Regions from separate parts of the Mesobacillus sp. ABV4_180 genome, predicted to be linked through region 2. Evidence: predicted binding sites of a transcription regulator. Region 2 holds the regulator's gene; each other region holds the start of a gene.
What was found. The regulator LexA, encoded in region 2, represses DNA repair genes until DNA is damaged. The targets are predictions, from matches to a motif close to CGAACATATGTTCG.

Region 1 (2,275 bases), 1.2 Mb from region 2:
AAGGATGCTGGAGATTGATGTTTTCAGGTTCCCAGATAAGTGGTTCATTGCGACAATGATCTGGCCAACTTCATCCTTGCTTTTCGCTTCCAGTGCCTTTACGTTCAATTCCCCAGCACCGAGCTTTTTACAATAGTCAACGACATTCCTGAGATTCCTGCTGATATTCCTTGAGACAAAGTACAATGCTACAGCGGAGATAATGAAAGCCAGGATCATGATGATGAATGTGTTCATGATCATCGATGCTATGGATGAATGGGTCTCTTTCATGATCTTTGTTCTGTCATCAAGGATAATAGTCCTTAGTGAATTCAATTTATCAATATTCATATCACGGATGGTTTCGGCCTTGTTTGCCAGGCTGATCTGAGTAAAAATATCAACCTGTTCCCCGTTTTGTTTGAATTGCTCTACAGTCTTTAAGATTTCGTCCTCCCAGACTTTGTCCATGTGCTTATCGGTATTGACAATTGCATCATATAAAGTTTTCTCTTCTTCAGTGTTCACATTCGCCTTTAATTTGGCTGCCGAAGCATTGAATTGTTCAGCTTCTTTTTTATAGAGCGAGAGGAGTTCTGGTTTTGGTTCGGTAATGTAATCCGTGATAATAATATATTTCTGGCGGAAAGTAGCGCCCATATCACTGATCATGATTGCATAATCACTTTTTTCCTCTGCCAGATCAATAGCTCCCTGAAGGTTGTTTAATACTGTCGATAAATAGACAAAGCTTCCTAAAAAAATGATCATAATGATTGCGAAAACGTTTGCATATTTCCTTCCAATAGACCAATGCTGCATAAAATTTCCCCCGTATTCTGAAATGATAACGATAACCCTATGTATATTTATCGGCTTTTGATACAAAAATTTTAACTTTCAATCTCAATCCTTCACATAAAATTCACAAAAACATAGAACTCCACTAATTCTTGCAGATGTGGAGTAAATCGAAGGGTATCTTTAGTCTATTTTTGATAAACTAGAGGAGAACGTATATTTGGGAAGTGTTTGTAATGAAAGAAATGTATCCTAAAAAGGGCAGGATCATCCTGCATGTAGATATGAATAGTTTTTATGCATCAGTTGAAATGGCTTATGACCCAGAGCTCAAGGGAAAACCGCTAGCAATTGCTGGAAATCCGGAAGAACGGCGGGGAATCATCGTCACTTGCAGCTATGAAGCGAGGAAATTTGGAGTGCGGACGACTATGCCATTATGGGAGGCGAAGAAACTTTGTCCCGATTTAATCATCAGGAAGCCTAACTTCGACCGGTACCGAACAGCATCCACAGCCATGTTCGATCTTTTGCGTCAGTACACCGAGCTGGTTGAGCCGGTGTCAATTGATGAAGGTTATATGGATATTACGGATTGCTCCGATATAGGGGCGCCATTGGAGATTGCGGAAAGCATCCAAAAGAGGCTTCTTGAACAGCTTGATTTGCCATGCAGCATTGGCGTTGCGCCGAACAAATTCCTTGCAAAGACTGCATCAGATATGAAAAAACCTATGGGGATAACAGTTTTAAGAAAACGAGACATTTCGGGCATCATCTGGCCGCTTGAGGTAGGGGAAATGCATGGAGTAGGAACGAAAACGGCGGATAAACTAAAAAGTATTGGAATCGAAACGATTGGCGGGCTGGCAAAAGCAAATGAAATCCAGCTGAAAGCTCTGCTGGGCATCAATGGCATCAGATTAAAGGATCGCGCAAATGGACTGGATGATCGTCATGTCGATCCAGAGTCCGTTTATGACTTTAAAAGTATCGGGAATTCAACCACACTTCCGAGAGATATATCAAATCAGCATGAGCTGCTCAAAGTGCTGGATAAGCTTTCTGAGCAAGTCGCAGCCAGGATGAAAAGGAAAGAAGCTGTCGCTTCCAGCCTAAGTGTGATGATTCGTTTTAAAGATCGGAAAACAATCACGAGAAGCCAGAAGCTGCAAAACCCTGTTTCTAAGCAGGAGGAGATTGCATCGGCAGCCAAGGCGCTTTTTTTGAAGCATTGGAATGGTGATTCTGTCAGACTCCTGGGGATAACGGGAACAGATCTCCTTGAAGCTGATAAAGCCGTCAAACAGCTTGACCTGTTTTCATTTGAACAGGATGCCAAGAAGGAACCTCTCTTCAATACGATGAACCAGCTGAGGGAGAAATATGGAAAAACTATTATCGAAAGCGCCGGGTCGCAAATGAATAAGCAGCATAATAAGGATAAAGGTACCGGAACAAGCTTCAATAAAGATTTCCTTCAGGATAGAAA
Region 2 (2,275 bases):
TTTCGTTGATATTCCTCAACCATGCTGACAATCTGCAGCACCATGGAATCCGAATCAGAAAGCTGCAGTTCCCCATGGTGTGATATGCTGTATAACTTAACATGCTCTTTCAAAATACAGTGAAGGATCGCGACCTTCGCATTTCCTCTTCCAAGACGTGTCTCATCCTGGATGAGCAGGGCACCGATGGTCTTGTCCTTAATCAGTTCCAGCAACTCCAAGATGCCTTCCCTATCAAGGTCATAACCACTAGCCTGTTCCTTAATGATGCCTGCTACTTCGAATCCATACTCTCCTGCCAGACGAAGCAATTCTTCCTCCTGCCTGGCGAGCGATGTCTCTTGTGTTTCCTTTGTTGTGCTAACCCGGCAATATATAATTGCTTTCATGTTGTCACCTTATTTCTAATTACTATTTATCTTTCAGCTCCGGCAATCTGTGTAGGTTCAAAATGTTCAGCCATGACAGGGATGACAAGTTCATCACCAGGATGGATCATTTGTCCGGCAATCCCGTTTTCCTTCTCTACCCAGCTGACGAACTCATTCTCCGATAGATTATGATCATGAGCAAAAGTTTCTGCAAGCTCCCATAAAGATTGCCCTTCTTCTATAGTAACAGTAATGTATGCATCCTCGTTATTTAAATGGAACTTAGCAACAAGTGAAAAAATCAAGCTGACAGCAAGCAGTATAATTGCGAAAGAATAGTTTTCCCATAGTTTCTTCATATCCAGCACCTCTTAACGAATATATGTTCGCTTTATTTGTTTTTATTATAAATCGAACATTTGTTTTGTGTCAACTCAAAATTCGAACTTATGTTTGTATCCGTGAGATGGACATGGTATAATAAGGACAAGAAATTATACGAGGTGCGTGAATATGACAAAATTATCAAAACGGCAGCAAGATATTTTTGAATTCATAAAAGGTGAAGTCAAGAAAAAAGGGTATCCACCATCCGTACGCGAAATCGGCGAAGCGGTCGGGCTAGCCTCAAGTTCCACAGTCCATGGCCATCTGGCAAGGCTCGAAAGCAAAGGTTTGATCCGCCGTGACCCAACTAAGCCGCGTGCAATAGAAATTTTGGATATCGAAGAGGATAGCCGAATCCCTAAATATAATGTAGTGAACGTACCTGTGGTCGGTAAGGTAACTGCCGGTATGCCAATCACGGCAATTGAAAATGTAGAGGAGTACTTCCCTCTTCCTGACCGTCTTGTTCCACATGATGAGCAAGTTTTCATGCTTGAAATTATGGGAGACAGTATGATTGAAGCCGGAATCCTTGATGGTGATTACGTAATCGTGAAGCAGCAGAAAACTGCGAACAACGGAGATATCGTTGTAGCGATGACAGAAGATGATGAAGCAACTGTAAAACGCTTCTTTAAGGAAAAGGACTACTTCAGATTGCAGCCGGAAAATTCAACGATGGATCCCATTATCCTTCGCAATGTTTCCATCCTTGGAAAAGTCATTGGTGTTTACCGTCATATGCACTAAAAAAGCAAGCGGCCTCCGCTTGCTTTTTTACATTCTATGAAACTCTTATTGGCGGTAAAAACCTGAACACTAGCTCTCGCTCGCTGCATTTGAATCCTTTTTATGCTTAACACCTTTACTTTTATATGGTTTGGCACTTTTTGCTTTATTCGCGCTCGACTGCCAGCGGTTCCAGCCTTTTTTGCCAGTGCCTCTTCCAGTCCCGCCCTTACTCTTTGCTTTACTCATTAAATCATCTCCAATGTTTTTCTGTTTTAATTTTTACCATTATTCTTGGTGCTTAACCTAAAGCAATATTCAATTATTGTGCAAAAAACATTTACCTAACTATGAGAACAGCACATTTATTGTATATTTAGGTTCCTACCCTATCATCTTGTCCCCTTGCACATAAGATATTGTGTACCACCAGTTGACAAGGGAAGGAGTTGATACAAATGGGATGCAATCGAAATAACAATGATGTAGCGGGCATCTTTTTCCCTAGCAGGGATCGAGATCGGGATCGGGATCGAGACCGCGATCGGGATAGAGTCCGGGCTACTGTTGATTTTGATGATCTTTGCCGTGCAGTTCGCCGTTGCTTGATCAATGATTTAGTTGCAGGTGCCCGTGATGATCGCGATGATGACAGGGACAGAAGGCGCCACCGGAGATGCGGCTGCGGTTTCTAATTTGAAAGTAGATAGCAAAAAGGAATCCCGAAAGATAAAGGTCTTTCGGGATTCTTTTTTAGCAATTCAGCTTATACCCATCTCACATTTTTG
Region 3 (2,275 bases), 610 kb from region 2:
GCAGCCCGAAGGCACTTGCAGAACCAATCGCAAGCCCGAAGATCAATGTCCGCAGTTCACCCCATTTTTCCATCAATTTTCCGGTGAAAAGCGATAAGGCAGCGCCAATCAACCCATCAAGCCGAATCATCAGCAAATCTGACGCAGGTCCGGCAAAAAAACGGCCAATCGCATCATAAAATGCAATGATTGCGAAGAGCAGTGAAAAAGAAATGATATAGCATTTCATCAGCCGCGGATCTTTTAACAATTGTAAGAAGATTTTCCACAATGGTTTGCTCTCAACGGCTGGAGCTGGGGATTCTTTTAGCAGGAAAAAGGCGGCAGCAAACAGAAAAAAATAAACAGCTGAGAAAAACAAGAAAACACTGTTCCAGGAAAACAGTCCGGCAATGAAGGCACTGGCAACCTGGCCAAAAATTCCGGCAATCAAAAACCCGGTGTTGATCAGTACTACCAGGATGGTACGTTGGCGGAATGTAAATAAATCGTAGGAGTAGGCAAAGGCCACTGAAGCAAAGGTAGCCAGTGTCAGCCCCTGAAATGAACGGGCGAACCACAGGCTCAGCGCCCCTTCGGAAAAAGCAACAGCCAATGTCGTCAGCGCGGACGCCAATAATCCAAATACAAGGATTTTCCGCCGGCCCGTATAATCGGAAACAGGACCGAATGACAGCAGCCCACAGGCATAGAAAAAGGTAAACAGACCGCTGGCGAGAACGACTTGTGATTCGGCGATTGCCAGGTTTTCCGCAAGCACAGAATAGATGGGAATCAGCGTATAAATATTGCTCGCGACCATAATCGCACATAGTGTTAGTAGGATAGAAGCCTTTTGAAAAAAGGTCAAGGAGTTCATGTTTATCACCTGCCATTCACAACATATGCTGCTGCCCAGCATTTTGCAGGTTGTTTTGGGAAAAATTAACGGCCTCTTTGCTTCCAAAATAGGTGGTAAAAAAGGTATAATGGATTACATACAGAACAATTGTTTGGCATCAGAAGGCGCATGGAAATGGAGCGCCTTTTTTCGATTTTTAGATGGTATTATTAAACATAAGAGATCCTAATTTTAAAAGAGAGAAAGGGGAAGTCAGATGTCTGTACGTTTGGTACTGGGGCGCTCGGGAAGCGGAAAAACCGAGCTGATCATTAAGGAAATAAAGGACAGGCTCATTGCCGACCCGCAGGGCGACCCGGTGATTTATCTTGTACCTGAACAAATGTCATTCCTGTCTGAATACAGATTATCCACTGACCCTGAGCTCGGGGGAATGATCAGAGCGCAGGTTTACAGCTTTCCGCGCCTTGCCTGGAGAGTCCTTCAGGAAACCGGAGGATATACCCGTCATCATTTGGATAGTGTCGGAATCAGCATGATGATCCGAAAAATCATTGAAGACAAAAAGGATGAACTGAAAATCTTCCAAAAAGCCGCGGATAAAAACGGCTTTGTCCTGCAGATGGAGCAGATGCTGATTGAGTTCAAGCGATATGCGATCAATCCTGATGAGATTACAGAAAAAATGCAAGGAAGCCCAGTAGGTAATAAGGCACTTAAAGATAAACTCCATGACCTGGAGCTCGTTTACCGCCAGTTTGAAGATGAGCTGTTCGGAAAATACATCGATTCAGAGGATTATTTCAAACTGCTTGCAGAAAAAGTGCCGGCATCGGAATACCTGAAAAATGCCGAAGTGTATATAGATGGCTTTTACAGCTTCACTCCCCTTGAAATGATGATCATTGACCAATTGATTGGCAATTGTAAAAGAGTGACGATTGCACTGCCGGTTGACAAGGATTACAAAGATGAACAGCCTGATGAGCTTCATTTGTTCAGGGTGACGGGTGAAACATGCCAGACTCTTCATGAGATGATCAGGACGAAGAGGTATGAGCTGGAGGAAGAGGTCGTTTTAACAGAGCAGATGCGATGGCAGGATGAATCACTGAAGCATCTTGAAAGGGAATTCGATTCCAGGCCGGCTGCAAGATATCACGGGGAGGCTGCGATCCATATTGCCCAGGCGGCAAACAAGCGTGCGGAACTGGAAGGAGTCGCAAGGAAAATCCTCGGACTTGTAAGGGAACAGGGCTACCGCTATCGCGATATTGCCGTTTTAATGAGAGGCAGCGAATACCGTGAAGTGCTTGAAACGATTTTTGACGATTACGGACTGCCCTCCTTTATCGATCAGAAAAGGAATATGCTACACCATCCGCTGGTCGAGCTTGTACGCTCCAGCCTTGAAACAGTATTGGGGAACTGGCG

Region 1: ACXAEA_RS08560 (DNA polymerase IV) is a predicted target of LexA. The motif match lies at 993-1,006, and genes of this name have one in related genera.
Region 3: addB (helicase-exonuclease AddAB subunit AddB) is a predicted target of LexA. The motif match lies at 982-995, and genes of this name have one in related genera.

The regions. Positions count from the first base shown of each region.
Region 1 is NZ_JBSWTJ010000001.1:1,713,069-1,715,343, forward strand. It holds gene ACXAEA_RS08555 (methyl-accepting chemotaxis protein) at 1-804, opposite strand, end outside; gene ACXAEA_RS08560 (DNA polymerase IV) at 1,020-2,275, shown strand, end outside.
Region 2 is NZ_JBSWTJ010000001.1:2,865,919-2,868,193, forward strand. It holds gene ACXAEA_RS14740 (YneB family resolvase-like protein) at 1-389, opposite strand, end outside; gene yneA (cell division suppressor protein YneA) at 416-730, opposite strand; gene lexA (transcriptional repressor LexA) at 885-1,508, shown strand; gene ACXAEA_RS14755 (DUF3934 family protein) at 1,578-1,736, opposite strand; gene ACXAEA_RS14760 (hypothetical protein) at 1,946-2,182, shown strand; partial or broken gene ACXAEA_RS14765 (ATP-dependent DNA helicase) at 2,254-2,275, opposite strand, start outside.
Region 3 is NZ_JBSWTJ010000001.1:3,474,560-3,476,834, reverse strand. It holds gene ACXAEA_RS17770 (MFS transporter) at 1-859, opposite strand, end outside; gene addB (helicase-exonuclease AddAB subunit AddB) at 1,098-2,275, shown strand, end outside.